One region of the Halomonas sp. M1 genome, then DNA from elsewhere that is predicted to be linked to it. Evidence: predicted binding sites of a transcription regulator. Region 1 holds the regulator's gene; each other region holds the start of a gene.
What was found. Region 1 encodes FNR, which switches genes on or off when oxygen is low (the NO sensors DNR and NnrR bind a similar motif). Its sites were predicted from a motif close to TTGATNTANATCAA; they were not measured.
Positions count from the first base shown of each region.

Region 2: a site for FNR is predicted at 3,065-3,078, ahead of ccoM (cytochrome c oxidase subunit CcoM). Genes of this name have one in related genera too.
Region 3: a site for FNR is predicted at 1,981-1,994, ahead of hemN (oxygen-independent coproporphyrinogen III oxidase). Genes of this name have one in related genera too.
Region 4: a site for FNR is predicted at 2,697-2,710, ahead of paaF (2,3-dehydroadipyl-CoA hydratase PaaF). Genes of this name have one in related genera too.

Region 1 is NZ_CP121119.1:1,695,074-1,700,777, forward strand. It holds gene P8S54_RS07665 (heavy metal translocating P-type ATPase) at 1-1,049, shown strand, start outside; gene ccoS (cbb3-type cytochrome oxidase assembly protein CcoS) at 1,046-1,273, shown strand; gene P8S54_RS07675 (sulfite exporter TauE/SafE family protein) at 1,270-1,965, shown strand; gene hemN (oxygen-independent coproporphyrinogen III oxidase) at 2,141-3,568, shown strand; gene fnr (fumarate/nitrate reduction transcriptional regulator Fnr) at 3,627-4,379, shown strand; gene ttcA (tRNA 2-thiocytidine(32) synthetase TtcA) at 4,366-5,316, opposite strand; gene P8S54_RS07695 (DNA polymerase III subunit epsilon) at 5,361-5,704, opposite strand, start outside.
Region 2 is NZ_CP121119.1:708,264-713,967, reverse strand. It holds gene P8S54_RS03240 (SEC-C domain-containing protein) at 1-911, shown strand, start outside; gene P8S54_RS03235 (MFS transporter) at 919-2,286, opposite strand; gene P8S54_RS03230 (peptidylprolyl isomerase) at 2,414-2,932, shown strand; gene ccoM (cytochrome c oxidase subunit CcoM) at 3,137-3,262, shown strand; gene P8S54_RS03220 (hypothetical protein) at 3,458-3,970, shown strand; gene P8S54_RS03215 (GGDEF domain-containing protein) at 3,964-5,115, shown strand; gene P8S54_RS03210 (group 1 truncated hemoglobin) at 5,099-5,563, opposite strand; gene P8S54_RS03205 (DUF3034 family protein) at 5,605-5,704, opposite strand, start outside.
Region 3 is NZ_CP121119.1:2,950,290-2,955,993, reverse strand. It holds gene P8S54_RS13620 (hypothetical protein) at 1-38, shown strand, start outside; gene hemN (oxygen-independent coproporphyrinogen III oxidase) at 433-1,818, opposite strand; gene P8S54_RS13610 (Rrf2 family transcriptional regulator) at 2,163-2,609, shown strand; gene P8S54_RS13605 (NnrS family protein) at 2,616-3,827, opposite strand; gene P8S54_RS13600 (EAL domain-containing protein) at 4,435-5,704, shown strand, end outside.
Region 4 is NZ_CP121119.1:2,102,085-2,107,788, reverse strand. It holds gene paaH (3-hydroxyacyl-CoA dehydrogenase PaaH) at 1-1,054, opposite strand, end outside; gene paaG (2-(1,2-epoxy-1,2-dihydrophenyl)acetyl-CoA isomerase PaaG) at 1,056-1,847, opposite strand; gene paaF (2,3-dehydroadipyl-CoA hydratase PaaF) at 1,864-2,637, opposite strand; gene paaN (phenylacetic acid degradation protein PaaN) at 3,004-4,680, shown strand; gene paaY (phenylacetic acid degradation protein PaaY) at 4,692-5,306, shown strand; gene paaX (phenylacetic acid degradation operon negative regulatory protein PaaX) at 5,308-5,704, opposite strand, start outside.

The DNA.
Region 1 (5,704 bases):
TGGCGACCCCTACTGCCTTAACCGCTGGCCATGGTCAGCTGCGCAAACGCGGTGTACTAATCACCCGCGCCGATGCCATGGAGTCGCTCTCGAACGTTACTCGGGTTATTTTCGACAAAACAGGCACGCTGACCCGGGGCGAAATGCACCTCACGCAAACAACTCCGCTTGCTGGCCTTTCCACTGAGCTGCCCGAACTCAGCGCTGAGCGAGCCAGGGCGATTGCCGCAGCATTGGAAGCCCATTCAGAGCACCCTATCGCTCGGGCATTCCGCCCTTTCCGCGATGCCACGCTGCAGGCTCATCACGTACAAAGCCATACCGGCTCTGGCTTAGAAGGCACGCTAAACGGTTCTACTTGGCGCCTAGGGAAACCGGACTTTGCCTGTAAAACGGCTATTGCACCGCCCGGCCCCGGGCAGTGGCTGCTGCTGAGCGAAAATAGCGAGCCGCGCGCATGGTTTAAACTGCATGATGGCATTCGTGATGATGCAGCCCAAACGGTGGCCGCTCTCCAGGCCCGAGGGTTAACGGTTGAACTTCTTTCTGGGGATACCCAAGAGGCGGTTGAGAGCCTCGCCCAGCAGCTCAATATCACCACCTGGCATGCGGGCAGGTCACCCGAAGGAAAACTTGAGCGACTACGCGAGCTACAAGCCCAAGGCGAGTGTGTCGTAATGATTGGCGACGGCATCAACGACGTGCCCGTCTTAGCGGGTGCTGACGTGGCGATTGCCATGAACGGCGCCACGGATTTAGCCCGCACGCGCGCCGATGCGGTACTTCTCAGTCCCCGTTTGATGCGGATATATGACGCTATCGAGATTTCCGGAGCCACGCGCAAGATCATGCGACAAAATATGCTGTGGTCAGTCTGCTACAACTTCTCAGCACTGCCACTGGCCGCCATGGGCCTGATACCACCATGGCTTGCCGCTATTGGCATGTCGCTTAGTTCTCTGGTAGTGGTGGGTAATGCGCTGCGCCTGTCACGCTGGCGTACCCAATCGGCTCCACTGATAGCCCCTACTCATCCGGTGAACGCATGACAATTCTTTATCTGCTTATTCCTCTATCGCTTATCTTACTCGGCCTCGCCGTCTGGGCGTTTTTTTGGGCGGTTAAGCACGACCAGTTTGATGATCTTGAAGGGCCCGCCTACCGCGTTCTGTTCGATGACGATGAGAATGACTTAACTAAGGAGCAGCGCGACGAGCGTAAAATAGCGTCTCGTAAACAGGCTAAATCAAACGACTCAGAACCACCGCCATGAACCCAACAGGGTTAGATTTACCACCGGTCATGGCGGCTTTTGTATTTGGTTTGATGGGGGGTGCTCACTGTATCGGCATGTGTGGCGGCATTATGAGCGCACTGACCTTTGCTGTACCGCCAAGCATGCGCCACCCCGCCCGTATGGGTGGCCTTTTACTAAGCTATAACGCTGGCCGCATTCTAAGCTACATGGTCGCAGGCGCCCTAGTGGCGGCGCTGGGTACGCTTATTTCGCTTTCTCCCACCGCCCGCATTATGCTGCAAGCGTTTGCCGCGCTCATGCTGATTTTAATGGCGCTGTATATTGCCAACTGGTGGAAGGGTCTGCTTAAGGTCGAAGCCATTGGGCGACACCTATGGCGCTATATAGAGCCGCTAGGGCGGCGTTTGATGCCCGTTGTGCACCTTCCCCAGGCATTTACCCTTGGCGCGCTATGGGGCTGGCTACCCTGCGGCCTTGTCTACTCCATGCTGGCCTGGAGCCTCGCTATCGCCGACCCACTCCAAGGTGCACTGCTGATGGGCGCCTTTGGTTTAGGCACCCTACCAGCGCTGCTGGCCACCGGCTTGGCTGCCCAGCAGCTTAGCCAGCTAATACGCCATCCGGCCACTCGTAGCATCGCTGCACTGACTATTATTGGTTTTGCGGTATGGCAGCTATGGGCGCTGATGGGTCATGGCGCCCATTAACGCCCTGACGCGTATACCTTGATGCAGCTCAACGCTTTCATGGTTTGCTTGTTCTAGCATTTAGCAGCGTTTAAGCCTGTTTTTCTCGGCATTAACACCTGTGATCCCCTATTGCTTTTGATCTTGCTATTCAAGCTTGGTGCAAGCCTTGCTTTTAAACCCTGGAGCGCCTTCCATGCCTGCACATGCCACTGCTGCCGTTTCACACCCTACACTTGCAGCGCCTCCGGCCACAGCCTGGGATGAAGCGCTGCTTCGCCGCTACGACAAAAGCGGCCCCCGTTACACTTCTTACCCAACCGCGCTCGCTTTCAATGAGCAGTTCACCGCAGATGATTTTACCCAAGCGCTTGAGCGTAGCAATCAGAGCCAGCGACCGCTATCGCTCTATGTGCACGTGCCTTTTTGCCGCAAAATTTGCTTTTACTGTGCCTGCAATAAGATTGCTACCAAAAACACCCAGTTGGCAGAGCCGTATCTCTCTAGACTCGACCGTGAAATGGTTCTCACCGCTCGCCACCTAGATACTAAGCGCCCAGTACAACAGTTGCACTGGGGCGGTGGGACACCGACGTTTCTCTCGCTTGCACAAATGAGCGACCTGATTGACCGTTTAGACGCTCGCTTTGGTTTATCCATGTCGCCTGATCGTGATTACGCCATTGAAATTGACCCGCGGGAAGCCGATGTATTTACCCTACGCCACTTACAGTCACTCGGGTTTAACCGGCTGAGCCTTGGCGTACAGGATTTAAACCCACGGGTACAAAAAGCGATTAATCGTGTGCAGCCACGAGTGCTCACTGAAACATTAATGGATGAAGCCCACCGTCTAAGTTTTCGCTCACTTAATCTCGATTTGATCTATGGCCTGCCCTTTCAAACCGAGCAGAGCTTTGCCGACACACTGCAGCAGGTTATTGAGCTAAACCCTGCACGGTTATCAGTGTTTAACTATGCCCATATGCCCACTCGCTTTGCGCCTCAGCGACGTATTAATGAGGAAGACTTACCAAGCGCCGATGAGAAACTCGCTATTTTGCATACTACTATTGAGATGCTTACCAGCGCAGGCTATGTACACATTGGTATGGATCATTTTGCCCGACCGGATGATAGCTTGGCGGTGGCCCAGCGCAACGGCTCACTTCAGCGTAATTTCCAAGGTTACTCCAGCCATGCTCAGTGTGATCTGATAGGGCTAGGCGTCTCAGCCATTTCTCGCGTGGATGACGTTTATGCGCAAAACCCAACCTCTCTTGAACACTTTGAAGCAGCACTAGATCAAGGTAGGCTAGCAACAGTAAAAGGTTTAAGATTAAATCAGGACGACCTAATACGGCGAGACGTTATTGAACGCTTAATGTGTGATATGCGAATTGATCTAGCAGCGGTAGGCCAGCGCTGGGGAATTGATGCTGCTGACTACTTTTCTCCCGTTCTTGAGCAGCTTCACGCGGCAGAACAGGACGGCTTGCTGATACGTGACGGCCTCTCTTTGAGCGCCACACCCACAGGCCGACTGCTTATTCGTCATCTTGCCATGGCCTTCGATGCTTATTTATCCGGCCAGTCGTCTCAGCGTTATTCAAAAATTATGTGACCCTATTGAGGCGCTCTTGCCTGGCGCCTATCATGGCAAATGATAAACGGAGAATTACATGCCTCACCAAGCCAGCCCCCGACGTTCACTGCTGCAAGAAGCACGCTGTCAAACCTGCAGCCTTAGTTCGTTGTGCCTACCGCTGGCCCTTGAGCTTGAGGACATGGGGCAGTTTGACGCTATTATCCGCCGCCGGGCACCGCTTAAAAAAGGTGAGCCGCTGTTTCGCCAGGGAGACCCGTTTACCAGTGTGTATGCCGTTCGCTCGGGTAGCCTTAAACAGGTCACCAGCGAAGGTAATGGCAACGACCAGCTTACCAACTTCTACCTGCCCAGCGAGCTGGTGGGGTTAGACGGCATTGATGAAAACTATTACCCCGGCAGCGTTATTGCCTTGGAAACCACGACCGTTTGTGAAATCCCTTTCGACCGCTTGGATACACTCTCTGAAGAGCTTCCCGAACTACGGGGACAGCTCTACCGGAGCATGAGTAAAGAGCTGAAAGATGACCGCCGAATGATGCGCCTGCTATCACGCAAAACCGCCGACCAGCGACTCGCTAGCTTCTTAATCACGCTCTCAGACCGCTTTCGTCGGCGTGGTTACTCCCCCTACAGCTTCCGGCTCTCTATGTCCCGGGCGGATATGGGAAATTACTTGGGCCTCGCGGTAGAAACCGTCAGCCGTATTCTTAGCCGTTTCCAGCAACAAGCCGTGGTAGCCGTGTCAGGGCGTGAAATTAATATCCTCGACATGCAGCGGTTAATTATCTTGGCCGAAGAGGACGAGCAGATCGCTACCCCACGTTAAATGCTTGAATGCGCCCGGCCATCAGTGCTGCTTGTTTGCTTTCAAGGTTTGCAAAATCAAATAGCTGGCGGTCGGCAAGCTGGGAGGGGGCCACATTCGTCACCGCTTTAAACATGCTTTCCAGCCGCCCAGGATGCTTCTTATCCCACTCTGCCAGCATATCTTTAACGACCTGACGCTGGAGGTTGGGCTGCGAACCACACAGGTTACAGGGAATGATGGGGAACTCCATTAGCCGGGAGAACTCGGCAATATCCGCCTCTTTGCAGTAAGCAAGCGGACGAATGACGATGTTTTTACCATCATCAGAGAGCAGCTTAGGCGGCATAGCTTTTAAAGTCCCGCCAAAAAACATATTTAAAAACAGCGTTTCTAAAATATCTTCCCGGTGATGACCCAAAGCAATTTTGGTAGCACCAATCTCTTCAGCAAATCCATACAGCGACCCTCTACGCAGTCGCGAACAGAGTGCACACGTGGTCTTTCCTTCTGGTGTTTTCTCTTTCACCACCGAGTAGGTGTCCCGCTCTAGAATATGGTACTCCACCCCCTGCTTATCCAAATACTGCGGAAGGATGTGCTCTGGAAAACCCGGTTGCTTCTGATCCATATTCACCGCCACCAGTGAGAAGTTAACCGGGGCGTTGCGCTGCAAGTTGCGCAAAATCTCAAGCATGGTGTAGCTATCTTTGCCACCCGATAGGCACACCATCACCCGGTCGCCTTCGCCAATCATCTGATAATCGATGATTGCGTTACCCACCTCGCGACGCAGGCGTTTTTGCAACTTGTTGAATTCACGCTTCTGTTTTGCGTCTTGGGTGTCGGGTAGGGCTTGCTGGCTGGCCGCTTGGGCGGCATCGATGGTCGCCGGGTCAAAATAATCAAGAGATTGCATGGTATAGGCACTGCCGCTGGTAGAAAAAGCAGCGGCCATTCTAACAATACTCGACAGCTCCACCCAACAGAAACCCAGCGGGTTTAAGCCACCTGGGCAGTCTCACGCTGCAAACGGATATACAGCAGCGCACTCGCAGCAGCCTCACTTAGCACCCCGTGGCTGTTCATTGCGGGCAGTTGCCATCGCTCTAGCGCCTCGCCCAAGTCGTTGCCGATATCTACCTGGGGGTGTAAACGTCGCAGCTGGCGATGATGAAGCTTGGCGACATCCACCTGCGCATTGGGCAAACCGAAGCCAAGCGCCTCCTTGAACTGCATATTTAGCTGATCAAGAGAGCGATCTATTTGCCAGCCTATTAAGGGCCGGTTGCCAATAAATTCAGCCAGCGCCCCGAGATTCTCTGCATTGGGCGATAAAGCGACTG
Region 2 (5,704 bases), 990 kb from region 1:
AGGACATGGCAACACCGCTGGTGTCGTTGCAGGCGCTCTTGGCCGCGCTGCCCACTGCCCCTAAGCTCTCTTTTGAACAAGATGGCGAAACCGGTAGGCTGCTCTACACCACCACCGCACGAGAAGAGACGCTGTTTGCCGCTTGGCACGAGCAGTTTCAGGTGTTGGTGGATGAAGATGTAGCGTTAGGGTTTCGGGACGACCCCTGGGGCAATGCCATCGAGTGGATGTCGGCGCTTTGTGCCCATCCAGAGTGGTTGGATGCCCCTCAGGTGGTGCAAGACGTAACCCTTGCGCTCACCAGTCGCTTTGGCAGCCTGCCGTGGATGGCGCCAAGCCTGCTAGCGCCGCTGGCGCTTCGCCTTTCTCGCTGGCTGGAGCAGGCACGTGCTGCGGGTGACGGTAGCTTGTGCTGGGATGATGCGGATAACGCCATGCTGCTACGAACAGGGCTGGCGCTAGTGGTGGGTATGGAGCGCGGCGCGCGCCAGCACTCCCGCGAGCTAGCCGAAGAGCTGCTCGCAATAGATCAAGAAGATAGCCTGGGCCTAAAAGAGCTGGTGCTTGACCAACTGCTGCGGGATGACCGTAACGAAGAAGCACTGGCGCTTACCGAGGAGCCCCATAAAGACGACGGCTCGCTCGTGTTAGGGTTACTGATGGGGCGTACCTTGGCACTTTACCGCCTTGAAAAACACGATGCCGCCGAAGCAGCGCTAACCGAGGTGGTTGGCCATAATCGCCACGCCCTGGAGCTGATTTGTGCCGAAAGCCCTCGGCCCTCCTTGCCTTACGCCGATGGCCAGGTTGACCCTGGCTCCCGGGCAGAAGCATGGCAATACCGCACGCTAATGCGTGACCAGTGGCGCACCACCCCAGGCGCTCTGGAGTGGCTGAATAATCACCGCTAGCCGCCCGTTAGCCTGCTTTTACCAGGGGAGCGGGTACCAATTGCTTGTCTCGGCTTATCCAGATGGCTAAAGCGATCGCGGGTAGGCCGAGCAGGGTAGCCACTACAAAGAACGTGGCGTATCCCTGAGCGGTGACGACTAATCCGCCAAAACCGCTGAGAAACTTGCCGGGTAACGTCATTAGCGATGAGAACAGGGCGTACTGAGTGGCGGTATACGCGCGCGAGGTAAGGCTTGAGAGAAACGCGATAAACACCGCGCTCGCCAAGCCGTTAGCCAAGTTATCCCCGACAATGGCCATGACCAGCATCGGCAGTTGCTGACCAGCAAGCGCTAGCGCTGCGAACAGTAGGTTTGTGAGGGTAGCGACCGCAGCGCCGAAGACCAGCAGCGGCCCGATGCCATAGCGTGCAACCAGCAGCCCGCCAAGAATGCCCCCAGTGATGCTCATGGCGATGCCAAATACGTTAGTCACATTAGCGATGGTCGCCAGGGAAAAGCCTAAATCGATGTACAGTGGGTTAGCCATGGACGCCATGGCCAAATCGCTAATTCTAAACATTGCAATAAACACTAAAATGCCCAGGGCTTTTACACCGTAGCGCCGGAAAAAATCGGTGAACGGGCAAACGATAGCGCCGATTGCCCAGGCACCAAAGCGGCGCAGCACTTTGGGTTTGCCGCGGCTGGCACGGATAAAGGCCCGCACTTTAGGCTCATGAATAAGTTGAATTGAGAGTGAGGCGCGCTTTGGCTCAGGGCGAATCAGCACGGTAATTACGCCAATGCCCACCAGCGCCGCCATGGTGAGGTAGGCGACATTCCAGGAAACCGCTGAGGCGACGTAGAGCGCCCCGGCACCGGCCGCCAGTAGGCCCGCGCGATAACCAATAATATAGGTAGAGGCCATGGCGGCCTGCATATCGTCATCAGCAGACTCGATCCGGTAGGCGTCGATGGCAATATCTTGCGTTGCAGAGCCAAACGCCACCAGCAAGGCAAATGCCGCTACCCAGCCCAGGTTGCCCACGGGGCTTAAGCCCGCCAAGCCAATCAGCCCGGCGGCAATCATCCCCTGGGCCAGCAGCATCCAGCCGCGCCGTTGTCCAAAGGTCCGGGTCAGCAGTGGTAGCGCTAGGCGATCCACAATCGGTGCCCAAAAGAACTTGATGGAGTAGAGCATGCCAATCCAGGCAAAAAAGCCGATGGCGGCTACTTCGACGCCGTCGCTTCGCAGCCACGCTGAAAGGGTGGAGAAAACCAGCAGAAAAGGCAGGCCAGCAGAAAAGCCCAAAAACAGCATGGTAATGACAGGCGCACGCAAATATATAGCAAGCGCAGCAAGCCAACTGCGCTGGGGCGTGGGGGTGGGCATGTTACATAAACTCCAAGAAAATCGGGACAAAGGCCTGCTGTAAAAAGGCCCGCTATAAAAACGGTCAGTGATAGACTAGGCCAAACATCCATGACAACGCCGACAGCTTACCGGAGAGGAGTTTTCCATGTCGATTACGGCACATCAGGTAGTGACCTTACACTATGTACTTAGCGACGTACTTCACGATGGTAGTACCCACGTGTTGGATGACTCCCAGGCGCGCAGTCAGCCGCTGGAGTACTTGCACGGCCATAATAATATCTTACCCGGTTTAGAACGCGCGCTAGAGGGAAAAGAGGCAGGCACAGAGCTTCGCGTGACATTAGCCCCCGCTGAGGCTTACGGGCTGCGCAATGAAGATTTGGTGCAAGAGGTGAGCCGGGCGTCTTTTGGTAGCGCTGAGCTTGCGCCTGGCAGTCGCTTTCAAACCGAAGGAGAGGCAGGCCCGCAAATTGTAACTGTGCTGAGTATTGACGGTGACCAAGTCACGGTGGATACCAACCACCCCTTAGCAGGTCATACCCTTCGCTACCAAGTAACCGTGTTAGACGTAAGAGAAGCGACCCGGGCTGAACTGGCTAAAGGACATCCGCTTCCTCCCGGAACAGAGCATAGCAAGGTAGAAGATCGCAAAGTGTTGTGAGTGTATGACGTTCAGTTTGCAACTTAAAAGCCCCCTCCACGAATACGACTGCCTCGATAATAAGCGATGAGCATCCTAAAAAATGACATGTATCAAGTTCTTTACCGGCCCGGTTTTGGCTACTTGTAAAGCTTGATCTAGGTCAGTTTCCCCTAACGCTTACCCAGTATGATGAATTCATACATCACGGCGGGAGGGGAAGCCATGTACTGGGATGATACTGTCATTTTTAGCTTAGTCACTATCGCGTTAGTGATCGCTTTTATGATCGGCTGGGCAGGCTTTGTTATTCGCGATCATCTTCGTAAAGATGAGCGAAAAAAGCCTTAGCGCAATCGGTTGTTACCATCGTCAGGGGAGGGGGCTTACTGTTATCAGTAAGCTTCCTGTTGCCGGCCCATTTGGGTCGGCTTTTTTGTTTTTCGTCTTTTCGTCTTAAGTTAATATGCGTTGAAAACAGGTGTGTTCATGCCCTGGTATAGTGCTTTTACCATAATAAGTGCTTACCACTAGGGATTCTCTGCCATGAACGCTGCTAGTTTACGTGTTGCGTATGCCCAACGTTTCAAAAAGCAGGTAAAAACGGGCTTCGCGTATCTATTGATACTGATAGTCAGTTTTCCATTAGCAAGTGTACATGCACGAGAATTAACCCTCATCAATGGCGATGACACCCGTCAGATCCCTACCGCTTCGCTAATCCAACAGGCAGATACCACTTTCACCCTTTTTGACCCATACCAGGGGCGAGACGTGGAAATGCGAGGCTTTGAATTTCGCGATTTCCTGATTGAGCAGTTTGGCGAGATACCACCTGGGCTGCACTTCACTGCTTGGGATGACTATGACGTCACGCTGAGCGGGTGGGACGACCCCAATTGGTACATGATCTTAGAAGAGGATGGCGAGCCACTGACCCTTCGCTCCCGCGGGCCGCTGCGCCTGGTAGAGCGAGACTATGGAGCGCGCGATGTCAATTCACTGCGCGAATTTAACGACTGGGTTTGGATGATTCGTAGCATCGAGGCTAGATGGTGAGTGCTAATGAGCCTTTCGACCCCCCGGCTTCTGCGGAAAAGCGAAGCAGGGAAAAGCGGCACTATATAACCTGGCTTTCATTGAGCCTGATGAGCTTTATGGCGCTGATGATGCTGATTATTTACGAATCGCGCTGGGTGTATCCAGAAATTCAGGCCTATTTCAGCCAGACGGGTAGCTTAACAGGCCAGCAGTTGGCCACTCGTTCCCGCGCCTACCTGCAGCGTGCCCAGCAAACACTGCTTAACGAGCAGACAACGAGCGTGGAAAACATTGAGGCTGTTTCGTTGGATTTGGATCTCGCGTATGGGCTAATGGACGTGAGTGTCTACCATCAAGAATACGCCTGCACGGCGCCTAGTATTTCGATTGTTGGCTCCCTTGCGCCGCGTCTATCACAGGGTGACATTTCAGCGTTTGCTGCCTCCAGGGAGCTGTTAGGGCCTATTAACTGCCTAACGCACATTGAGATGGATCAGTTAGATCGCCGCGGCATGGCGATCAATAACTTCTCAGAAAGTACCCGCCGCCATAACCAAGTGCTTACCTACACAAGCATGGTGATTTTTATAATGGGGCTTCTTTTTTGGTTGATGCATGAGCGTCAACTGCGCCGCACCGAGCTTGCTACTGAGCAAAAGCTTGCTTGGATGAAGCGTGCCATGCGTGACCCGCTCACCGGGATTGGCAACCGCAGCGCACTTCACCAAGAGGTTATGGCAAGGGCAAACGAATCCCTTGGGCTGATCTTGGTTGATATCGATTTTTTTAAGCAGTACAACGATGCGCTGGGCCATCCTGAAGGCGATCAACTATTAGGCCGCTTGGCTAACCTGCTGCAAAACCAGTTAGGCCCAGAGGCCAAACTATATCGGCTGGGAGGCGATGAGTTTGCTGCCGTTTTGCCGTGCCCCAATGATCCCGTCCTTACCCAGCACTGCGAGTCGTTGCTGTCACGTCTCGCGGCAGAGCAGTTTAAGCATCCTGCCCACCCGGATAATAAAAGCGTCACGCTGAGTGTTGGAGCAGTGCGTTTTGTGGCGGTTGAGACAACCTTCGCCTATGCCTATGAAGTTGCCGATAAAGCGCTTTATCGCGTAAAAACTGCTGGACGTGATGGCTGGCAAATTAGCGCAAGCGCATAACTTCTTTATAGAGGGGGGCTAAGCGGCCTAGCATGTCATTGCGGGCGGCGAGCGTTACCCCTTCTTCCTGCATCGCGGCATCAAGATATTCCACCACGCGGTTAAAGTGCGCGTCTGTAATGCCCATGGTTTGGTGGGCACGATCCATGGGTGGGCCGTCGTAGGTGCAGGGGCCATCGCTGATTTCGCACAGCTGAGTAGCCAGGGATGCGGCAAATAAATCAATGTTACTGTTGGCAAAGTAGACCACTACTTCGTCGTCATCGGCAATGCGGTAAAGCAAGTTGTCTACTACGGCATCAATAGTGGGCTGACCGCCCATCCGCTCATAAAGCGTGGTATGCGAGTTGTGCTGGGCGCAGCCCGTCAGCAGCAGCGTACTTGTCAATACGCCCGCAATGAATTGGCGGCGCAGCGTCAGCTTAAACATCACTCTAAATCGTCCCATGGCGGTTTCCTTTAGTAGCCTTGTTGAAGGGCATGAGCGGTTTAAAATGCCGCCTGTAACGAGATATAGCCGCCGCGCTGGGAGGGCAGGCCGGCAATATCGCCTAAATCGAGCCACGCCCCTGTCACCGATACGTGCTTG
Region 3 (5,704 bases), 1.3 Mb from region 1:
GCATGATGCGTGACGCCGTCAGGTTAGAGGATCTTTAATCTTAAGCCTCTCCACCCCTGAAGGCGTTGGGGTTTCGATGCAGCCCACCAAAGCTGCCGCCCAAGGCGTTACTGGCACCTTTTGATGCACATCCCGCACTTTCACCCAATAATGCAGCCTTGCTGACATCAGGGTGAAGCTTAGGCGCTAGCGTGCGGCAGGCCCTCTGAACCTCTTGGGCCGTTGCCGCTTCCCCCACCCCGAGCACTTTGGTAATACTCCTTGAATTCCGCTCATGAAAGCTTCGCTAGAGCACTTGTCTATCCGGAAGCGTGATGATAGATAAGTCGCTACGAACAGGAACACCCCCTTTGGTTCAAGCTTAGTCGCGAATAGCGAAGAGCAACTCCTCCATGTCCATGTTAAGAAATAGATGCGGAGTAGCCTTGGAAATCATACGGTCCGCGAGTAGCGGTTTTCCTTCGGCGTTAGGTAGGCATCAAACGCCATGGCCAGGTTACGGATCATTAACCGACCCGAAGGCAGCACTTCGATTGCATCGTCGCGAAGGGCGATCAAGCCGTCCACAGCCATCTCTTCCAGGCTCGCTAGGGCACGGGCAAAGTAGCTGCGAAACTCGATACCGTGGCGGGCCTCAATAGCAGCAAACTCAAGACGCCCATGGCACATCAGGGTATTAATGACATCGCGGCGCAGGCGGTCATCATCGCTGAGCCGATAGCCACGAAAGACAGGTAAACGCCCCTCCTCCATGCGGTGCTGGTACTGTGCTGTCTCCTTGACGTTCTGACTGTAGGTGTCGCCCACCTTGCCGATGGAGGTAGTGCCCAACCCGATCATGTCGCAGTCAGCATGGGTGGAGTAGCCCTGGAAGTTGCGCTGCAGCGTGCCGTTTTCACGGGCGAGGCTCAGCTCGTCATCTGGCAGGGCGAAGTGATCCATACCAATGTAAACGTAACCGGCGGCGGTCAGGCGATTGATCGTGAGCTCAAGCAGCTCTATCTTCCGCTCTGGCGGCGGCATATCCTCGGGGCGAATCAACCGCTGAGCCTTGAACAGGTCGGGTAGATGGGCGTAGCTGTATGCAGCAATGCGGTCCGGTTTCAGGTCAATAATTTTGGCCAGGGTGGTATCGAAACTTGCTACCGTCTGCAGCGGTAGGCCGTAGATTAAGTCCACACTGACCGATTCAAAGCCGGCATCGCGAGCCGCTTGAACCAGCAAGACCACCTGCTCTTCGCTTTGAACGCGATTCACCGCTTGCTGCACCTCGTGATCAAAATCCTGCACGCCAAAGCTCAACCGATTGAACCCCAGCGCGTACAGTTCATACACCTGCGCTGGGGTTACGGTGCGCGGGTCTACCTCTAGCGAGAATTCTCGCTCTGCAGGTGCCGCAAAATGGAAGGCTTCGTCCAGCGCAGCCATTAGCTCGCCTAGCTGGGCGTTACTCAGGTAGGTTGGTGTGCCGCCTCCCAGGTGTAGCTGGGTCATCCGCCGGGTGCTATCGAATAGTGCCCCCTGAACGCGAATCTCCTGTTTTAGCCACTGGAGATACTCAGCCGCACGCTCGGTGTTGTGGGTGATGATCTTGTTGCAGGCGCAGTAGTAGCACAGGCTTTTGCAGAACGGGATATGCACGTAAACCGATAGTGGCTTTGGTTCTTCAGCCTGATTACTGCGCTGGGCGGCGCTACGGTAGTCATCCTCAGCAAACGCCGCATGAAACTGCGGAGCGGTAGGATAGGAGGTGTAGCGGGGACCCGGCCGGTCATACTTTTCTACCAGGGGGCGGTTGAACAACTGCTCATCTAGCATAATAGGGAAAGGTCTCTGAAAAGGGTCCTTGAAAAAAGATCTTTAAAAAAGGTCTCTAGAAGTGAACGCAGCAAACGCTGGTTAATATTCATACAGTATACGTTTTAAAAGCCCCTCTGCACTTGCCCTCACCTGCTCTCGATGCTTGCCAGTTACTCAACCATGACCTGAGTCAAAGAGCGGCAACAAATAGGCGACTCAAACACTCAGGCATGCACTGTAATAGCGACGAGATCAGTCATACTCACCCATGTTCTCATTGCAACCTACTGAACATTCATACAACATGCTTTTTATGACTGGCTGACTTATAGCTTGATTACCCACGGAGCAACGCCAACTCCATGCATCTCACCCGATTCACTGATTATTCGATACGCGTATTGATCTTTCTTGCTGCCAAGGGAGAGGAGCGCTCTACTATTCATGAGATTGCCGAGACCTTTAATATATCGCGCAATCATTTGATGAAAATCGTTCAGGCACTTAGCCAGAAACAATACGTTACCGCTATTCGCGGCAAGAATAGCGGCTTACTGCTGACCCGCGACCCCGCAACCATTGTGTTAGGCGAGCTGGTACGGGAGATGGAGCATGACATGGCGTTAGTGGAGTGTTTTCATAGTGATAACGCCTGCATCATCACGCCAGCCTGTCGACTTCAATCGATTCTTAAGGATGCGTTGTCCGCATTTCTAGACGAACTAGATAACTACACACTGGCTGACTTGCTGGGCAATCAACAACCTCAGCTGGCGCAACTTATGCGCATTCCTACCGTCAGCGCTTAGCACTCTCTAGCCCTCCTGCCCGTCAATGCGCGCCTGCATTAATGGCAACGTGTAGTGCACGAGAAATATAACGTAGGCCAAGCACCAGAAGATGATGCTTAGCGTGTAGGTCCAGTGGGTGATCTGGGGAAATAGCGCTAACACGGGTGAGCGCATGACGGCTGCTATTAACATCAGCCCCAGCGCTACGCCGATTCCCGGCAGGGCGCGTATTGGCCGACCGGTGTGGCCTAGTGACACCCGAGCCATCATCGCTAACATCATAACGCCCATTCCCCCAATACTTAGGGCGTGAATTGCAAGCTCAGTGCGCATTAGACCCATAAGCGCTAATACCCACATGACGAGGCCTAAAGGAATGAAGGCGTAGCTGCCATGCAACCCCCATAGCAATGGTTCGCGCCAGCTGTGCAGCCCACTCCAGCGTGCCATGCGAAGTGTGTTGGCCAATGCCGCTAAAACCATCGCCCCACCCATTAACATCGTAGGAACGGCAACGCCCAGCATAATGGCCAACTGCAATAATACGACGCCCGCCGTACTCGCCAGCGTAACACCTTCCAGTACGGGAATCGGCGCTGGCTTGGGCCGCCCTAAACGGTTGGCGGTAAACATAGCAATCACCCGCCCGCCTACGACGGTCATCAAAAGCGTGATCAACAGCACGGCTAAGTAGGCCGCTTGGCGAATCAACTCGGCATTGCCATTCATCAACCCCAAGTGCATCGCCAGATTAGCCATCGCAAACAGCGCCAGCACAGGGATGAAGATCAAATTGCGCCAACGCTTCGCGGTGATCACTAATTTCGCCATCACGATGGCAACCACCGGCAGAAACGCAAGGTCGACCATCAGTACTAGCCAGCCCGGCAACGCCATGGGAAAGGCCATTAGCAGCCGCCCTAACAGCCATAACCCTACTAGCGCCAGCAGCGGCCCGCCGCTTAAGCTTGGCAATCCAGTCCAGTTACGCACCGCCGTTAGTAAAAACCCCGCAACCACCGCCGCCGCAAAGCCGAATAACATTTCATGCTGATGCCAAAAAATTAGGCCGCCATAGGGGCGCAAAAGGATATTGCCGTGCCAGAACGCTAACCACACGAACATCGATGCCACGCTGAACAACGCCGCCAGTAGGAAGAAAGGCCTAAAAGCTAGGCGCACCAATGGCAGATGCTTAAGCGTGGAGGCGGGCTGGGATGAGGCGGTCGTTGGCATGGCATAATCCCGACTAATTTACTTGGAAAAATCATTGTGCGCCTCGCAACCATCGAAAACCATGACAAGTATCAAAAATACATCTTATAGTTTTTAAGTGCGCTAGCCGCCCCTAATGGCGGTCGCCGCTTCAAGATTGCCAGTACCCAGCAGGAGAGTGTCTTAATTCGCTCTTTTATTCTGGAACCCGAGGATGGCGACACGGTGGCCGACCATGAGCTTGGTCAATATATCGGCGTGCGTCTCACGATTTTCGCGTACCGATAAGCCTTTTATAGCGTTGCCATAGCGCTCCATAACTACCTACCACATATTAAAACTTAGCGTTCTGAGGCAGTATGACGAAACAAGTTTTTTAGGGCTAGATAGCTTTGGGGCATGCTCTCACCTCGCCCAACCCCTTTTAATGCTTATTGATGATTAATTATCTCATTCTTAAAACAAGGAAAAACGCCATCAACAATTCGTCCAAAGCAACTAAATTAAACATTATTAGCCTTTTTTGATTGCCATTCTTTAGGCTTAATTACATGATGTTAATCGTAGTTTCCGCAGCCAGCACCTATAACAATGAAAATCATTAGATTTTAAATACCCGGGGCATTTTATGTACCACGAATATCCCTTACTCGAAGCTCAACAGGAAATCCACGATCTCGCCGCTGCGGGCGCTCCTCTTACTAAAACATTGGCAGCGGTAGCCGAATGGGCAGAACGTATGCTGCCCCAAGCGCTGGTTTCTATCATGCGCTTTGACCCGGCTAACAATACCTTAAGTTTGGTTGCTAACCGCCACTTCTCACCCGCCTACACTGCCTACATGCAAGCGCTTATGATTGGTCCAGCGGTGGGGACATGCGGAAGAGCTGCTTTTGAAAAACAGCTAGTGGTGACTGAAGATATTGACCTAGAACCCCACTGGACAGCCTTTAAGGAAGGAGCCTTAGCAGAGGGGCTTCGGGCCTGCTGGTCAGTGCCTATTCTCTCGACTCAGGGGGAGTTACTCGGCACCTTCGCCACTTATTACAGGCACCCTGCCTCACCCACGCAAGAAGAGCAGAACCACCTTGCCCGCAGCGCCAGTCTCGCGGCCCTTGTGTTGCTGCGCCACCGCGATAAACAGCAGCACCGCATGCAATCAGAATGGCACCGCTCACTGTTTGTTAACCACCCTGACGGTGTGTATGAATTCAACCTTGAGGGTCATTTTCAACGTTGTAATACCGCGCTAGAGCGCATTACGGGCTACGATACATCCGAGCTTATCGGCTTACACTTTAGCCAATTCATCGCGCCCAATTTTCGCGAATCAACCCAACAAGCGTTTAACACCGCTTGCCGTGGCGAGGCCATCACCTACGAAACCCTGGGAAGGCATGCCAATGGGCACTACTACTCGCTGGAAATCACTAATTTCCCAGTGATTATTGATGACATCATTGTAGGTGTTTATGGCATATGCAGAGACGTTACTACCCGAAATAAGCAAACCGATGAATTAAGACTGCTAAAAAGAGGCATGGAAGCCAGCCCCAGCGGCATTATCATGGTGGATGCGCAGCAAAACGGCATGCCTATCGTCTTCGCTAATCCCGCTTTCTATCGTATTACCGGCTACACACCTGACGAGGTTATCGGCAACAATAGCCGTTTTCTACGCGGCCCTGATACCGGGCCCGAAGCGACTGAAGCCATACGAGACGCGATGCGCGAAAAGCGCGATATCAGTATTACCCTGCTCCATTACCGTAAAAATGGGCAGCCCTTCTGGAACCATCTTGTCGTTAGCCCCGTCTTCGACCCTGGGGGCAACTGCACGCACTACATCGGCATCCACCAGGACATTACGCACGAGAAAAAGCAGGAAGCAAAACTGG
Region 4 (5,704 bases), 410 kb from region 1:
CGCCTAGGTATAAGCGGGGTGTGCCGCTTGGCTGCAGCGACTCGCGGTAAACCACCTCAACCCCTGCGTTTTGGGCGCGTTCCAACAGCGGGGCAAGGGTGTTGTTGTCTGCGCCCTGGACGACCAGCGGCGGCAACGCTGCGTTTGCGGGGGCGGCAAACGCAGGCTGTGGTTTGGCGTGCTCTTCAGCAGAGTAATCAAAAAAGCCTAGGCCTGACTTGCGCCCCAGGCGGCCTGCTTCAACTAAGGCTTGCTGTACTAATGAGGGTTCAAAGCGGGTATCGCCGTAGTACGCATCAAACACCGAGCGGGTCACGGCATAGTTAACGTCATGACCAATCAGGTCCATTAGCTCGAAGGGCCCCATGCGGAACCCGCCCGCCTGACGCAGCAGTGCGTCTAGGGTCGCGGCGTCGCTTGCGCGCTCCTGCAGCAGGCGTAGCCCTTCTGCATAAAATGGCCGCGCCACGCGGTTAACAATAAACCCAGGGGTAGAGCTTGCGTGTACCGCCACCTTGCCCCAGGCGCTAGCGGTATCGAAAAGGGTGTTCGCAACATCTGTGGTGGTCGCCAGGCCTGACACCACTTCTACTAGCTTCATCACTGGGGCGGGGTTAAAGAAGTGAAGTCCCGCCATGCGTTCAGGGTGCTTCAGGTCTGCGGCAATGGAGGTGATCGACAGCGACGAGGTATTGCTGGCGAGCAAAGTATCCGGCGAGCATAGCGCTTCGAGCTGGGCGAACACCTGCCGTTTAACCTCAAGGTTTTCAACAATGGCTTCAATAATTAGGCGGCTGTCGGCCAGGGCGTCGATTGTGTCGGCGGGCTGTAGGCGAGCCATGATGTTATCCACATCGGCTTGGCTCACCTTGCCCTTGGCAACGCGCTTTTCCAGCTGGCGGCGAATGTTGTTGATACCTGCTTTGGCGGCACCCGGCTGATTGTCGTGCAAGATTACCGAGTGGCCAGCCTGGGCGGCTACCTGAGCGATACCGGCACCCATGGCGCCTGCGCCGATCACGCCAATGACGGCGGACGTGGGTAGGGCTGCCATATCACTCTCCCTTGAAGGTGGGGCGACGTTTTTCCATAAAGGCGCTGACACCTTCGCGGTAGTCGTCGGAGCGCCCGGCAAGGCGTTGTAGATCGCGCTCCAGATCGAGCTGTTCGTTGAAGCTGTTATCGCTGCTGGCATGCAGGGCGCGTTTGATAAGCGCCAAGCCGCGCGTCGGCTGTGTGGCCAAGTGGCGAGCCATGTTCATGGCTTCTTCCTGAAGCGCCTCATCGTCGACACAGCGCCAAATCATGCCCCACTGTTCGGCAGTCTCGGCGGGCAGCTTGTCACCAAGCATCGCCAGGCCCTTGGCACGCGCCATGCCCACTAAGTGAGGCAGGGTCCAGGTGCCGCCGGAGTCGGGAATCAAGCCGATTTTACAGAAAGCCTGAATAAAGCTCGCCGAGCGTGCGGCCAACACGATGTCGCAGGCCAGGGCGATGTTGGCACCGGCACCTGCGGCCACGCCGTTCACCGCACAAATGGTCGGGAACGGCATATCTTTAAGAGCGCGCAGCATGGGGTTGTAGCGTTTCTCAAGTGACTCGCCGAGATCGGGGGCTTGCTCACCGGGGGCCACGCTGCGGTCGGAAAGATCTTGGCCAGCGCAGAAGCCGCGGCCGTTGCCGGTCAGCAACAAAGCACGAACGCTTGCGTCCTGGCGCACGTCCTTAAGCGCCTTGCGCATCTCGGCATGCATCTCAGTATTGAAGCTGTTCAAGCTGTCGGGGCGGTTTAGCGTAATGCAGGCAACGCCGTCTTCCACGGTGTAAAGCAGGGGCGCTTGGCTCATGGGGTATATCCTTGTGTCAGTGCCCTTGAAAAGTGGCAGGTCGTTTTTCTTGGAAGGCGCGAATGCCCTCTTCGCGGTCGGCGGTACCCGCCAGTAAGGTGAATGCATGGCGTTCAAAGCGCAGGCCGGTGGCTAGGTCGGTATCCATCGCCTTGTGCAGCGATTCCCGCGCTAAACGCACCGCCAGCGGTGCCTTGGCGGCGATGCGTGTTGCAATGGCCATGGCGTTTTCAAGGGTGAGTTCGGGTTGGGTAATCTCGCTAATCAGGCCAGCTTCAAGGGCACGGCGAGCAGAAATTGGCTCGCCGGTCAGCACCATTTGGGTAGCCAGAGATTTGCCTACCGCTCTAAGCAATCGTTGGGTGCCGCCAGCGCCGGGCATGATGCCCAGGTTGATTTCCGGCTGGCCAAACAGGGCGTTTTCACCGGCAATGATGATGTCGGCATGCATGGCCAGTTCGCAGCCGCCGCCCAAGGCATAGCCATTGACGGCGGCAATGATCGGTTTGCGAAAGCGCGTAATGGTGGCCCAGTGGTGCTGGCGAGGATCTTCCAGCATGCCGACCAGATCGCGTTCGGCCATTTCGTTAATATCCGCACCGGCGGCGAACGCTTTCGCACTGCCGGTAATCACCACGGCGCGAACGTTGTCGTCACTATCAGCCTTGCTCAAGGTGTCGGCGAGCTCGCCGAGAAGCTGCGTATTAAGCGCATTCAGTGCGTCTGGGCGATTCAGCGTGATGCATAAAACGCCTTCCTGGGGTGGGGTTGTTTTTAGAGTAGTGGGCATTTTTACCTCAGTTCGGCCTGTGGCGCACAGGATGAATATCTGCCGAGTATAGGTTTATTTTGATACGCATCAATATTGTTTAGATGTTGTTAGTGTGTCGCTTAACGTTATTTTTGATCATTTGTTCTTTATTAACAATGGCTTGAGTGCATTTTGGCGAACGAAATATGGTTGTTAGACCATGGTATGAAGCCTGGGTGCGTGGCTAAAAAAGCGACTTTTAACCCCTATATATCGAGTTTTTAGATATCAGTTCACCCGTTCTTTAGTAAGTGGTGACAGGGAAAGCGTTTGATGTTTTGTTACGGGAAAGATAGTCTTCAAAAATATAGCGTATCAAAAAATAAGTGAGTGCAGGAGCGCCCCATGACGCAATCAGCGCAGCAGATGTTCGACCTTCATCGTGAGATTCTTGACCAAGCTGTCGATGCCATTTCCAGCCGTAATTTCTGGACGCCCTATCCAGAAAGCATGCGGAAATACCCCGAGGATGCCGTTAAAGCGGCGCCGTCGACGTTCGAGTCACTACTCAATCAGCCATTTGCACTTAATGGTGTTGGCAGCACCCAGCAAGTGGGTGGCGAAGTGTCACCTTATGGCTTTGAACTCGGCATTACGTATGACCAGCCAAACCTCGACGAGCTGGTAGCGGCCATGCAAGTAGCAATGCGCGACTGGCGGGATGCCGGGGCGCAAGCGCGTGTTGGGGTGTGTATGGAAGTCCTGTCACGCCTTAATGCCATGAGCCCAGAGATCGCCCAGGCGGTGATGCATACCAGCGGCCAGGGGCCGTTGATGGCGTTTCAAGCGGGTGGGCCGCATGCCCAGGATCGCGGCCTTGAAGCCGTGGCCTATGCTTGGCAGGCAATGGCTCAGATTCCCGCTGCCGCGAAATGGGTCAAGGCCCAGGGCAAGCATGATCCCATTGTCATGGATAAGCGTTTTCACATCGTTCCGCGCGGTATCTCGTTGGTAGTGGCCTGTTCCACGTTTCCCACCTGGAATACGTATCCTGGCTTGTTTGCCAGTCTGGCGACGGGCAATCCGGTCATCCTTAAGCCACACCCTGGCGCTATTTTGCCTGTGGCGATGACCGCACGGGTTGTTCAACAGGTACTGGAGGAAGCGGGCTTTGATCCTTGTCTGGTTAGCTTGGTACCCGACACTGTCGATGCGCCGCTCACCAAGACGCTGGCGCTTGACCCTGCGGTCAAACTAATCGATTTCACCGGCTCCAACGCGTTCGGAGACTGGCTAATACAGAACGCCACCCAAGCTCAGGTGTTTGCCGAGAAAGCCGGCATCAACACGGTTATTATCGACAGTGTGGATAACCTTAAAGCGGTCACGGCGAACCTGGCCTTCTCGCTGAGCCTCTATTCTGGGCAGATGTGCACGACCCCTCAGGCCATTTATGTACCGAAAAGCGGGATCGAAACAGCGGATGGCCATTTAAGCTTTGATGACATATCGGCAGCGCTTGCGAAAGCTGTCCAGGCGTTTCTGAGTGACAATGACCGCGCCTGCACGGTGTTAGGTGCCCTGCAGTCAGTAGACACGCGAGCACGAATTGATGAATGTCGTGGGCTGGGCGATATAGCGCTGGACAGCGAGTTACGCAAACACGCCCAATTCCCTGACGCCCGCATCCACACGCCGCTTATCCTCAAGGTGGATGCAGCGCAGAAAGCTGCCTACAGTGAGGAGCGCTTCGGCCCGATAAGCTTTGTCATCGCGACTGAGAACACCGCGCATAGCATTGAACTGACGCGGGAGGTGATTCGGGAAAAGGGCGCGATAACACTCGGTGCCTACACCACCGATGAGGCCGTGGCCGCACAGTTCGAGCAGCTAGCGATGGATGTGGCCGTTCCGCTTTCTCTGAACCTGGATGGGGGGATATTCGTCAACCAGTCGGCTGCTTTTAGTGACTTTCACGCCACGGGCGGTAATCCGGCAGCCAATGCTTCCTTATGTAACCAAGCCTTTGTCGCCAGCCGTTTCGTGGTGGTGCAAAGCCGTCGCCACAGCCCATCAAACTAACGGAGAACGTTATGCCTTACTATCGACTTGAAGGGGTGACGCCGGTGGTGCACCCGACGGCTTATGTTCACCCGACAGCAGTGTTGATCGGGGATGTGATTGTTGGCCCCGGCTGTTATGTAGGTCCCGGCGCGGTGATGCGTGGCGATTTCGGCCGCCTGGTGCTGGAAGAGGGCGCGAACCTTCAGGATACCTGCGTGATGCACGGCTTTCCGGGTTGCGTCACTAAGGTCGAGAAGGATGGCCATATCGGCCATGGCGCGGTATTGCATGGCTGCGTGATTGGGCGTGATGCCATGGTCGGTATGAACGCCGTGGTGATGGACGGCGCTAACATTGCTGAGCGGTCTATCGTTGCCGCGGCGGCATTCGTCAAGGCAGGCTTCGAGTGTGAGCCGCAGTCGCTGGTAATGGGGGCGCCTGCAAAGGTTAAGCGGGCGCTGAGTGATGAGGAGTTTGCCTGGAAGCAGCAGGGTACCCAAGAGTATCAGCGCTTAGTAACCCGTTGCCGTGACAGCTTGGAGCCCTGTGAGCCGCTGGCAGAACTCGATGCTGACCGGCCAACCTTGCTGGCCGGTGATACACAACCTAAGCAGCAGACGCTGGATAAGTCGCCACAACCATGAACTATTCCAGCCCGCCGAAGCGCTGGTAGAAGCTGGGGCCGGGGGCTGGTAATGGGCCCTCGGCGGTTTCCAGATGTCGGTCTAGCCAGCGTTCTGCGCGTTCGTAGAGCAAGCGATAGAGGTTGCGGCAGAGCTGATGGGCGTAGCGACCTTCCCATGCCGTGGGGAGTAGTTCGTCGGGCAGAAGGGGGTCACGTAATTGAACCTTGCGATACTCGTGAATCAGCAAGGTACGAGCAATGAAGCACTCTTCCTGCCCTAAATGGTTCTCTGCGCTGAGTGCATTCCAGAGTGGGCGAAACTTAACGAGAAAACGCTGGTAAAGTTCGGCGAGTTCATCGAGGTTCCAGCTATCTCTGACCTGCAGGCGCAGTGGCTTGCTGGTCATGGGCTCCATG